DNA from 4 places in the Pantoea sp. LMR881 genome. Region 4 is predicted to be linked to each of the others. Evidence: predicted binding sites of a transcription regulator. Region 4 holds the regulator's gene; each other region holds the start of a gene.
The links. The regulator CRP, encoded in region 4, controls carbon source genes, mostly activating them, when cyclic AMP is high. The targets are predictions, from matches to a motif close to ATGTGANNNNNNTCACAT.

Region 1 (3,151 bases), on a different contig from region 4:
CATACCGTATTTCCGGCTCAGCCAACCGAACCCGCCCCCGAGCGTCAGGCCGGCCACGCCTGTGGTTGAATTGATGCCCAGGGGCGTAGCAAGACCATGAGCCTGCACAACCTCATCAAACTCGGCAAGGGTGCAGCCTGGCTCGACGCTGGCCCTGCATGTGGTCAGGTCCACTTGCACATTTTTCATCAGCGAGAGATCGATCATCAGACCCTTATCGCATACAGCATTACCTGCAATGTTGTGTCCACCTCCTCGAATCGAAATGAGAAGATTTTGCGTGCGCCCAAATTTAATGGCCTGGACGACATCTTCAGGCGACGAGCAGCGGACGATCAGCATGGGTTTGCGGTCGATCATGGCATTCCAGATCTGGCGTACCTCGTCATAATCTGAATCGCCAGGAAGAATTACCGCCCCCGAGAAGTGCGCTTTGAACTCGTCGATATGTACCTTTATTAACTCGTTCATGATTGCCTCTTACCTTTGTGTATCCCTGTTAATTATGGCGGTTCTCCTTAATGCTGATGGTTAAGAGAGGATTTTTAAGAGAGTTTGTTAACCTGGTCAAAATGTAGTTGCACACTGAATTTGGTCACTACAGGCGCACAGTAAACAGACCTCTGCACCCTTTGTTTCTCTGAGCGTAAGGTTTAATAGAGCAGGGGAGAGTATTTGGGAAAAATGAGGATTGTCCGGCGGCAGATATAACACCAAAGCGTGGTGATGAAATTTTAGGAACAATGCTTCGATGACTCTGAAATGACGGCATTCTTAATGCGCCTGAACGCCGTTTTGTTCTTTCCTGGAACGGGCCAGTCACCTGCGAATGAGCTGTTGCATGTTCTCATAGCCCAACGCATATGCACGCTGCGCAACTGAAAGAAACGCGAAGTTATATAAGCAGGCTCAAAGGACCCACTCGCTGTATTATCGTACGGGATCCAGAAAATTATCGGCGATATTCAGCATAGCCTGCAGGCGAACCCTGTGCCGAGGGTCAGGGTGTTATCCCACCCATAGATCTCAGGACTGAGGCTGATCAAGCGTTCGGATGCGCTGGCGAGTCATTTAAAATCAGAACAGCCCGGTCGCGTTGAATGGTTCACCGGCTCTCTGGTAATACATCTTGAGCAACTCACACCTGTAGTGTTTGCCACCGTTGCCGAAAGTTTGCGACAGCACTGTGGCAAAGGCTTCGTCACGCCCGATATTCGTTGATATATCAGATGATGGATTAATTGCCTGGCACCCATTCCATCATGCATTTTGCATAGTATTTCCTACGAAAGGTGCTGCTTCCCCTTATGAAGAGAATCAAAACTGCCTTACCGGATAGATTGAACGTAACGGAATTCAGTCATTGATCGGCACTGAATGAGTTTTTAAACATCATAAGCTGTCGATAGTTTCGAATATTGAATTCAACCTTAAACCTGATTAATAAGCGTCAGAACCGACAAAAATGAGGTGAAAATCACAAATTTGAACTGTGCTAATAATGCGAAAAACAGAGGCAATAACACGTTAATGGATAATTAATCTGGGTGAGGTTAATTAACTGATAAATATAGGATTTATAATATTTAACTTGATGTTTACATTGTGATTTTAATCACAAAAATAAGCCTGATTAGCCCAGTGTCAATACTCTCTCCTGACAGATTAGTCTCGTAAATGTGATCTTTATTGCAAATATAAAGCCTTTATCTCGCAACAATGCTTCCCAGACGCAAAACAGCCAAGGGAGTTTTCGCAATGAGAATTGGAATGGTGATCAGCGGCGGTGATGTCACCGGCATTAATAATTTTATTTTCCAGATGGGCCGGATGGCGCAGGCGGAAATGGTTTTATTTAACGGCGGCATTCCTGGTTTGTTAGCGAATCGCCATCAGGAAGTTTCTCAACGAGAATTAACGGATTTTTCTATTGCATCTATTCCGGTGATGCAATCGGGCAGGACCGATAAAAAGCTAGTGCGCAGTGAATATGAATTAATTACGCGACAGCTTAAGTCGCTGCGTATTGATGTATTAGTAATGGCGGGAGGCGACGGATCATTGCAATTTCTGCACACGCTGAGTGAATTTGGCGTTAACTGTTTCGGCGTCGGTATGACTATTGATAACGACGTGTTCGGCAGTGATTACACCATCGGGTTTTCCACGGCCTGCGAACAGGTTTTAAAAGAAGTGGTGAAATTGCGTAATACCGGCCGGGCGCTGACCGGTAGGGTATTTATGGTGGAACTGTTAGGTGGCTATTGCGGAGAATTAACGTTGCAGTCAGCAATTAAATCCAATGCCGATTTCGCGTTGATCCCGGAATGCCAAATCCCCACGCCGCTGCTGGCTGAGCGCATCACCCAGCGACTGGCGCAACAAAACAGCGTGGTAATCCTCTGTTCAGAAGGGTATACCCGAGAATATTCTCCCGGTTTTCAAGGGGCAATCGACACGCTGATTAAACAGCTTGAACCGATGATCGGTGTGCGTATTCGTAAAACAATTATCGGATATGGTCTGCGCAATGGTGATCCAACTTGTGAAGAAATTTATCAGGGCACCATTATGGCCACTGAAGTGGTTCGGTGTATTCAATCTGGAATGCGAAACAAAGCGGTCATTATTAACGGCAGCAATAAGCCCATTCCAATTGATTTAATAAGCATGAAAAAACGTCTGGTTGATATTGAAGGGCATCATTACAAACTCGCTAAACAACTAAATATCTTGTGAGGAGAACACCATGCTGAAAATTCTGTGTGTCTGTGGCTGCGGTCTGGGATCCAGTTTTGCTATTGAAATGAGTGCCAAATCGGTATTAAAGAAGCTGGAGATAGAAGCAGATATTGATCACACCACAATATCTGAAGCTAATGCTTTTAAATCTGACATTATCCTGACGCAAAAAGCCTTTGCTGATGTATTAAATGCTGACGCCAGCCCGGAACAGATTAAACGTGTCATTATTCTCAATAAGCTCACCGATAAAACAGAAATTGAGGAGAAACTTGTCGCGTTTTTAAAACAACACAACATGAAGGTTCCCAGCCATGAATAGCGTGATTGACTTTCTGGTAAAAGACTTATTAGGGCAGGCATCTATTTTGATTGCCTTTATTGCTCTGATTGGTCTGCTACTACAAAA
Region 2 (3,151 bases), 280 kb from region 4:
TCTGCGCAGCCACCATGCGGCCAAAAATCTCAGCGGCTTTGCCGTTATCCAGCACCTGCATCAATTTTTCCCGCGCTTCTGCGTCACTGGCTGCCAGCTTGCCCGACATTAACATTTCACTGCACAGCGCCAGCGTGACTTCGAGTAAGCGCGGATTACGTGCCTGACCGGTAAGGAATTGCACCGCTTCACGTACTTCCAGCGCATTCCCGGCGGTAGAGGCTAATACCTGATTCATGTCGGTAAGCAGCGCGGTGGTTTGACAGCCTGCGCCGTTTGCCACGCCGACAATCGCCTGCGCCAGGTTTTCTGAAGCTTCATAGGTGGGCATAAACGCACCGGAACCGACTTTTACATCCATCACCAGCGCATCCAGCCCTTCGGCCAGTTTTTTCGCCAGGATTGAAGCGGTGATCAGCGGAATAGAATCAACGGTGGCAGTTATGTCTCGCGTGGCGTAAAAGCGTTTGTCTGCCGGCGCCAGCGAGTTCGTCTGACCAATAATCGCGACGCCGACCTCTTTGATGATCTGACGAAAGCGATCGTCACTGGGGAAAATGTCAAAACCGGGGATCGCTTCCAGCTTATCCAGCGTGCCACCCGTGTGGCCGAGGCCGCGCCCGGAGATCATGGGAATATAACCGCCGCATGCCGCCACCATCGGGCCTAACATCAGGGAAGTCACATCACCGACGCCGCCGGTTGAGTGTTTATCCACCACCGGGCCATTCAGGTTAAGCGATTTCCAGTTCAGCACCGTGCCTGAATCGCGCATTGCCATGGTGAGTGCCACGCGCTCAGGCAGGGTCATATCATGGAAATATATTGTCATTGCCAGCGCGGCAATTTGACCTTCGGAAACGCTGTTATCACGGACGCCCTTAATGAAGAAGCGGATCTCTTCTTCGCTCAGTGCATGGCCGTCACGTTTTTTGCGGATGATTTCTTGTGGTAAGAACAAGGTAACCCCCCTTCAGACAGGGAAATATTGGTGTTGAAAAGGCGGCCACGGGCCGCCTGAAAAGATCAGTAGCCTGACTGGCTGCTTTCGTTGTTATGGCCCAGCGTATTCAGCAGATTCGCCAGCAGGCTGGATGCGCCAAAACGGAAATGGCGTGCATCGGCCCAGTCAGCTCCCAGCGTCTCTTCAGCCAGTTGCAGATAAATTGCGGCATCTTCAGCGGTACGGACGCCACCGGCTGGTTTAAAACCCACCTGCTGCTGCACGCCTTTGTCACGGATCACGCTCATCATGATCTGGGCCACTTCTGGCGTCGCATTCACCGGCACTTTACCGGTTGAGGTTTTGATGAAGTCAGCGCCGGCATCAATGGCAATGTCAGATGCCTGGCGAATCAACGCCTCTTCTTTCAGTTCACCGGTTTCGATAATCACTTTCAGCAGCACATTCGCTGCGGCACATGCCTCTTTACAGGCTTTTACCAGATCAAAACCGACCTGGGTATTTCCGGCGATCAACGCGCGGTAAGGGAAAACCACATCCACTTCATCCGCGCCGTAAGCGATCGCTGCGCGGGTTTCAGCCAGCGCAATGTCGATGTCATCATTGCCGTGCGGAAAGTTGGTCACTGTCGCAATGCGGATGTCTGGCGTGCCCTGCTCGCGCAAGGTTTTACGCGCGACCGGAATGAAGCGTGGATAGATGCAGATAGCCGCTGTATTGCCCACGGGTGACTTCGCCTGATGACACAACGCAATGACTTTCTCGTCAGTGTCATCTTCATTCAGCGTGGTTAAATCCATCAGTTTTAATGCGCGAAGGGCCTGCGCTTGTATATCGGTCATGATGCTCTCCAAAACGATCGGGATGCGGCCAGTAAGCTGGCCGACAGAATGTGATAATAATAACAAAAGCAGCGCGAGCAATATGTGGCAATAATCACATCACTATCACTGCCTGCTGTTACAAACCAGGAATGGCGTGGCTTAAATTAAAAAAATGCCTGTGAGCACTATTATACGGCAGCCAGCGCAATGTTACTATTGTCACATTTAACAGTTCGGTGCGCTGATTATTGTTTAAAGCGTAGTCAATCGCGCAGCGCATCAGAGGAAAAGCGGATTAGTTGGAGAACTGAAATACTCTCTGACTGTTATTCCAGAGCGCATCGGCAATCTCTTCAGGGGACTCGGGACGTAAATCACATAACGCTTCCCAGACAAGGCGCGCACGTTCAGGACGGTTCGGCTCACCCTGAAAACCATGCAGCGGCATATCTGGCGCATCGGTTTCCAGTAACAGCGCGTCAAGCGGAAGTTCGGCGATGGTGTGGCGGGTTTTGCTGGCGCGATCATAGGTAATGGTTCCGCCAACGCCAATGGCATAGCCGAGTTTGATAAACGCCTGCGCCTGTTGCAGGCTGCCTGCAAAAGCATGCACCACGCCGCAACGCGGTAAATCGTGGCGACGCAGATGCAGCGCCAGTTTGTCATGGGTGCGCCGTGAATGCAGAATCACCGGCAGATCATATTTTTTCGCCAGCCTGAGCTGGGCATCCAGCCACTGTTCCTGCTTCTCAAATTGCGGGTTGTCGCGATAGAGATCCAGTCCGATCTCGCCGATCGCCACCAGCTTTTTGGGTTTCTGCCTGAGCCACCCTTCCAGCCGATCCAGATGCTCTTCCTGATGATCTTCTATCGCGATGGGATGCAGACCGAGCGCCGCATACAGCGCAGGGTGATCGGCCGCTAGCTGGCAAATCAGCTCAAACCGACCGATATCGACGGCTGGGACAATAATTTTTTCAATGCCTGCTTCAGCCGCTTTTGCGAGCGTGCTTTCGGTTTCATCAATCAACGGTGAAAAATCAAAATGACAGTGGGTATCAATAAATCTCATGCCAGCGAACCTTTATCGTAATCGGCGTCATTATCCGCCACAGAAGGTGTGATGATGGGCCGCGCATCCGGTGCATTTGCCACAGGTGCAGGCGGCGTAACAACTGAGTGGCGCATAAACGGCTCGGCATCACTGAGCCACTGGCCCAGCGTGGCGAGAAAATAGCGACCACAGCGACGTCCTAAATGATAATCCTGATTCAGCGATGCGACCCGGCTTCCCAACGCTTTACTGGCCAGCACACGCGGCGGAAAGATCTCAATGATACGCAAATTGTCAGGTGGCTGATCG
Region 3 (3,151 bases), 790 kb from region 4:
CGATGTTACGCAGCAGACGACGCTCGCGGTTCTCAACGAACAGCAGCGCGCGACCTGCACGGCCCGCACGACCAGTACGACCGATACGGTGAACGTAAGATTCTGCATCCATCGGGATGTCGTAGTTAACAACCAGGCTGATACGCTCAACGTCCAGACCACGTGCAGCAACGTCAGTCGCGATCAGGATGTCCAGACGACCATCTTTCAAACGCTCCAGCGTCTGCTCACGCAGTGCCTGGTTCATGTCACCATTCAGTGCTGCGCTGTTATAACCGCTACGCTCCAACGCTTCAGCAACTTCCAGCGTCGCATTTTTGGTACGGACAAAGATGATTGCAGCATCAAAGTCTTCAGCTTCGAGGAAGCGAACCAGTGCGTCAGTTTTACGACCGTATGCAGTCCAGTAAGACTGGCTGATGTCCGGACGCGTTGTCAGGCTTGACTGGATACGCACTTCCTGCGGATCTTTCATGAAACGTTTTGTGATACGACGAATCGCTTCTGGCATGGTTGCAGAGAACAGAGCGGTCTGGTGACCTTCTGGGATCTGAGCCATGATGGTTTCAACGTCTTCAATGAAGCCCATACGCAGCATTTCGTCCGCTTCGTCCAGCACCAGGCCGCGCAGGTTAGAAAGATCTAACGTGCCACGCTTCAGGTGGTCCAGCAGACGGCCAGGCGTACCCACAACTACTTGTGGTCCCTGACGCAGTGCGCGCAGCTGTACGTCGTAACGTTGTCCGCCGTAAAGGGCTACAACGTTCAGGCCGCGCATATGTTTAGAGAATTCAGTAACAGCTTCAGCAACCTGTACCGCCAGTTCGCGGGTCGGTGCCAACACCAGAATTTGTGGTGCTTTGACGGTTGGATCAATGTTGTTTAACAGCGGCAGAGAGAAGGCCGCGGTTTTACCACTCCCGGTCTGCGCCATACCTAACACATCACGGCCCGCCAGCAGGTGAGGAATACACTCAGCCTGGATTGGGGATGGCTTTACGTAGCCCATGCCGTTCAGTGATTCAAGGATGTCAGCGTTCAGGCCAAGATCTGCAAAAGTGGTTTGAATATCAGTCATGTAGTACACGTGCCTCTTAGATTGCGGCGGCCAGTCTACATAACTCGTCGTGAAAATTTTCAGTCATTTTCATCAAAAAGTGTGAACCGGCTCAAATTAGAAGTTTTGACGAACAGAAAAGCCCTCATCCCTGAAGATGATGACTTTACAGGTATTACAGGCAATAAAAGTTCGTCAGCTATTGCTGGTCAGATTCTGATAAATCGTCTTGTGTCTGGCCGAGTTGCGCCAGTTCCAACAATGCGTATCGGTGTTCAACAAAGTTATTCACGTTGTTAGCCACCGCCAGTTTGAATAACGCTTTCGCGTCATCCTTCTCCCCCAGACTTAGGTAGTACTTACCTAAATAGAAGTTGGTTTCACTGAGATGTTCAGCGAGCGAGGTGTTATCCGTTGCGTCCGCCTTAAGACTTTCCATCAACGTTTTTTCGCTGATGTCGCCCAGGTAGAACTCGACAATATTCCATCCCCATTGTTCCTTCACCGCTTTGTCGTAACGCTGTTGCAACGTTACTTTAGCTTTGTCAGCGTCCATCTCACTTTCGACGAGATAGAGCCACAAACTACGGAAAGGATCGTTAGGATCGTCTTGATAAAACGCCAGCAGATCATCTTGCGCTAACTTGTATCGACCGCCGTAATAGAGGGCGATACCACGGTTTAAATGCGCATAGTTGTAAGTTGGATCAAGCTCAAGTACAGAATCAAACGCTTCATAGGCGGCATCAAAATTGCCCGCCTGCGTTAAATATATGCCGAGGTAGTTAAATACTTCCGGCATATCAGGTCTTATAGACAACGCTTGCGAAAAATCGTTCCGCGCTAATGCCCTCAGACCCAAACTATCATACAACACTCCGCGCTCATATAACAGCTGTGCGCGTTCATCATCGGTGAGGGCGCGACTGGCAAGAATTTGTTCCATGCGCGCCAGAATCACTTCTTGCTGCAGTGTGGGCTGTAAAGGTACTGCAAGAACATCGTTCTTACGCCAATTGGAGTTGCTGCATCCTGCCAGCGTCAAAGCTGTCGCAACAAAACACCAGCGCAAAAAAGGCTTCATTTCCCACTCCCGAATACAAACATTGGGACAACCATCCTGTCGTCCGCCTGCTGTGCACAAGGATTCCCGCCCTCGCGATAACACAAACGCCTCTCCTCGCAATACAAGGAGAGGCAAATCAGGAACGACTTATTCCGCGTCAGGCGTGCTTGCAGCTGCAGCTTCTTCAGCCTGCGGCTTTGACTCTGTCGCTTCTTTGATGCTCAGACGAACACGGCCCTGGCGATCAACTTCCATCACCTTAACCGGTACTTCCTGTCCCATCTGCAGATAGTCAGTTACTTTCTCCACGCGCTTATCAGCGATCTGTGAGATATGTACCAGACCTTCTTTACCGCCACCAATCGCAACGAAGGCACCAAAATCAACGATGCGTGTTACTTTACCGTTGTAAATGCGGCCTACTTCGATTTCAGCTGTAATCTCTTCGATACGGCGAATCGCTTCTTTGGCTTTCAGGCCATCGGTTGCCGCGATTTTCACCGTACCGTCATCTTCGATCTCAATGGTAGTCCCGGTTTCTTCGGTCAGAGCACGAATCACTGAGCCGCCTTTACCGATAACATCTTTGATCTTGTCAGAGTTGATCTTGATGGTGTAAATGCGCGGTGCAAACTCGGAGATTTCCGTGCGTGGCGTGCTGATAGCCTGTTCCATTACGCCCAGAATGTGCAGACGCGCACCCTTAGCCTGGTTCAATGCCACCTGCATGATTTCACGGGTGATACCTTCGATTTTGATATCCATTTGCAGCGCGGTCACGCCGTCACGGCTACCAGCAACTTTGAAGTCCATGTCGCCCAGGTGATCTTCATCACCCAGAATGTCAGACAGAACAACAAACTTCTCGCCTTCCTTCACCAGACCCATTGCGATACCGGCAACAGCGGCTTTGATCGGCACGCCCGCATCCATCAGCGCCAGAGAAGCACCGCAAACAGAGGCCATTGAAGAAGAGCCGTTTGATTCAGTGATTTCAGATACTACGCGAACGGTGTAAGGAAAATCTT
Region 4 (3,151 bases):
CGCGTTGCGCTATACCCATTTTGACTGACGAACATAATGGTCATCAGGATCCAGTAAGGTTTAGGAATATTGAAAAACATAGCCAGCGCGCTGCCAAACATCAGCATCACTGCAAAGCGCCCGGCAGTGCGTAGCGCGGCGGATTTTAGTGAGAGATAGCTGCGTAAAGCGGGGATCAGGGGCAGGCGGCGTTGGCGATCGGCCATCAGGTCGCGTTGATACAGCGGCTTGTGCGTACGCAGCACCCGCGCAATGCGGTTAAAATGATAAAGACAGAAATTGCCGACCGGGTTGTCTGGATGCTGACGCGCAATCTTTTCCAGCGCGCCGAGCTGTTTGTCCATTGAAAAGCGATCGGGCAGTTGGTGATACAAAATGTCATCAGCCAGCACGCGTAACCGCGCGGAAATCGTACTGGCGTTCCAGCGAATCACCGCTTCAGCATGGCTTTGCTCCACCAGCTTTTGCACCTCTTCCGGCTGATGCAGGCTGACAGAAATGTGTTCCTGTAAATCCAGCGCCATCTGAAAAGCGCGTTTCAGCCGCTTATGGCTTTCGTCGCCATTCGCTGACAGCATATGCATCTGCTGATAGCAGGTGTTAATCATATCGATCACTTTCTGCTGGCGCGCCAGCAAAGGAGGCAACGCTTTTTCAGGATCGGTAAGCTGGGTTAACAGGGTATATTTTGCATCGCAATAATCTGCCAGCTCGCGGTAAATCAGGCTCAGGCTTTCGCGCATCGGCTGCTCTTTCCACAGCCTGAACCAAAACCAGTTGAATACGCCGTACCACAGCGTACCGCCGATATAGAGCAGTGGCGGCACCCAAATCGGCATATGTCCCATCAAACTCAGAGTAAAAATTGCAGCAATAAGCGCACCCGGCAACAGGCGCCCATGCAGTGGACTGATTTCACCTGTCACACCGAGCAGCAGCGGCATAGCGAACAGAATGGCTGGCAACGGAATGCCCTGCAGCGTCAGCCACTGGATAAGAAAACTGCCGAGTGCGAACAAACTGCCGCCGACAATCAGGCGTTTGAAGAAGCGTTTATGCGGTGTATCCAGACCGGCAATGTTACAACAGGCGGGAACTAACGAGAACAGCAGGCCATTTTGCAGATCGTTAAACAGCCAGCCGAGCGTGACAGGCAGGCACAGCACCAGCGTCTGCCGCAGAGCATAATTGACTTCGGGGTGATAGATGATTCGACGCCACATAGGACAGCAACAATAACGGCGTGATGTTGCCATCACGCCGGAGTGACAGAAATTAGCGGGTGCCGTAAACGACGATGGTTTTGCCGTGTGCGGAGATCAGGTTCTGGTCTTCCAGCATCTTCAAAATACGGCCCACGGTTTCACGTGAGCAACCAACGATCTGGCCAATTTCCTGACGAGTAATTTTAATTTGCATGCCGTCGGGATGCGTCATGGCGTCTGGCTGTTTGGCCAGGTTAAGCAACGTCTGTGCAATGCGGCCAGTAACATCGAGAAATGCAAGGTTACCTACTTTTTCTGACGTTACCTGCAGGCGACGCGCCATTTGCGACGACAGTCGCATCAAAATATCCGGGTTAACCTGGATCAACTGGCGGAATTTCTTGTAAGAAATTTCTGCCACTTCGCACGCGGTTTTAGCACGTACCCAGGCACTGCGTTCCTGACCCTCTTCAAACAGGCCAAGCTCGCCGATAAAATCCCCCTGATTCAGATACGAAAGAATCATCTCTTTGCCTTCTTCATCTTTGATCAGAACCGCGACGGATCCTTTCACGATGTAATAAAGCGTTTCAGCTTTTTCACCTTGGTGAATCAGCGTACTTTTGGAGGGATACTTGTGAATATGGCAATGGGACAAAAACCATTCGAGTGTAGGGTCTGTTTGCGGTTTGCCGAGAACCATTCGCTATTATCCTCTGTTGTAATCGTGCCCAAAATACAGGGGGCAGTTTTCCCTGTCAGGCGATGAAAGCTTCAAGCGTTTTTCCATTCAGGAAATTATTCGGGCTGCATTCGGCGCAGTGCGCATAATTCTTCCCGGCTTCGCCATCGAGTGACGAAAAATATTTTCAGCTCTTTTTGTAGCACAGCTTTTGCCGACTGTCTTCTGTTGTCTCGCTTCAGCAAAGGGCGGATTTCTCTGGATTGCTGTTTATCAGGTGAAAGCGTACTCTGGCGGCAAAACCCCCTATTCTGGAGAAAAAAACATGCAGGCAAGAGTGAAATGGGTGGAAGGTCTGACGTTTCTCGGTGAGTCATCGTCTGGTCATCAGGTATTAATGGACGGTAATTCTGGTGATAAAGCACCAAGTCCGATGGAAATGGTATTGATGGCAGCGGGCGGTTGCAGCGCGATAGATGTGGTATCCATTTTACAAAAAGGGCGTAACGATGTGCGCGACTGCGAGGTAAAGCTTAAGTCAGAACGCCGTGAAGAAGCCCCGCGTATCTTCACGCATATCAATCTGCACTTTATTGTCAGCGGCAAAGATCTGTCGGACAAAGCGGTCGCGCGTGCGGTTGATCTTTCGGCTGATAAGTATTGCTCGGTGGCAATTATGTTGGGCAAAGGCGTGGAAATTACCCACAGCTACGAAGTCGTTGCTACCGCATAACGCCACTCATATTTGTCACAACGTTGCCGTAACAGGTTCAGAAATCGCTGTGAGCTTAAGGTGAGCGGCGATTTTTTTGGCCAGATCACGCCATAATGCGCTTCCGGGATCGCTGACAGATTGAGAATAGTCACTTCACTGCCGAAAGATCGGGCCATCGGCTGCGCCACTACCGCCAGAAAATCAGCTTCCAGCACCAGCCTCAATCCGCAGACTACCGAGTCAGTACGCAACGGTGGCGTTGTCAGGGACGGATAAAAATCCGCCATGTATTCAGAGAGTAACGGATAATATCCCATCTCCGTTTCTGGAATTATCCAACGCTGATCGCGCAGCTGATCAAAACTGCGGACGTGCTGACAGGCATGATCGCGACGCGCAATAACACAGAATGGCACGTTAAACAGCGGTTCGACATGCAGTGCTTCCAGCGGCAAATGAGAACTGAGCGAGCCAATGGCAAAATCTAATATGCCTTCGCGTAAAGGGGTCAGCAGCGTTGAAAGTTGCGCTTCTTTAATCGTAAAGCGC

Region 1: a site for CRP is predicted at 1,466-1,483, ahead of O3W44_RS24085 (6-phosphofructokinase). Genes of this name have one in related genera too.
Region 2: a site for CRP is predicted at 1,889-1,906, ahead of deoC (deoxyribose-phosphate aldolase). Genes of this name have one in related genera too.
Region 3: a site for CRP is predicted at 1,158-1,175, ahead of yrbN (protein YrbN). Genes of this name have one in related genera too.

Annotation. Positions count from the first base shown of each region.
Region 1 covers NZ_JAPVOK010000007.1:80,300-83,450, forward strand. Annotated here, with positions in the region: gene O3W44_RS24080 (FAD-binding oxidoreductase) at 1-471, opposite strand, end outside; gene O3W44_RS24085 (6-phosphofructokinase) at 1,759-2,739, shown strand; gene O3W44_RS24090 (PTS sugar transporter subunit IIB) at 2,750-3,064, shown strand; partial or broken gene O3W44_RS24095 (PTS sugar transporter subunit IIC) at 3,057-3,151, shown strand, end outside.
Region 2 covers NZ_JAPVOK010000002.1:2,913,020-2,916,170, reverse strand. Annotated here, with positions in the region: gene deoA (thymidine phosphorylase) at 1-961, opposite strand, end outside; gene deoC (deoxyribose-phosphate aldolase) at 1,027-1,806, opposite strand; gene O3W44_RS15545 (TatD family hydrolase) at 2,084-2,860, opposite strand; gene O3W44_RS15540 (patatin-like phospholipase family protein) at 2,857-3,151, opposite strand, start outside.
Region 3 covers NZ_JAPVOK010000002.1:1,842,912-1,846,062, forward strand. Annotated here, with positions in the region: gene O3W44_RS10485 (DEAD/DEAH family ATP-dependent RNA helicase) at 1-1,078, opposite strand, end outside; gene yrbN (protein YrbN) at 1,095-1,151, opposite strand; gene nlpI (lipoprotein NlpI) at 1,257-2,141, opposite strand; gene pnp (polyribonucleotide nucleotidyltransferase) at 2,271-3,151, opposite strand, start outside.
Region 4 covers NZ_JAPVOK010000002.1:2,628,697-2,631,847, forward strand. Annotated here, with positions in the region: partial or broken gene O3W44_RS14120 (YccS/YhfK family putative transporter) at 1-1,223, opposite strand, end outside; gene crp (cAMP-activated global transcriptional regulator CRP) at 1,276-1,908, opposite strand; gene O3W44_RS14130 (OsmC family protein) at 2,213-2,620, shown strand; gene O3W44_RS14135 (LysR substrate-binding domain-containing protein) at 2,596-3,151, opposite strand, start outside.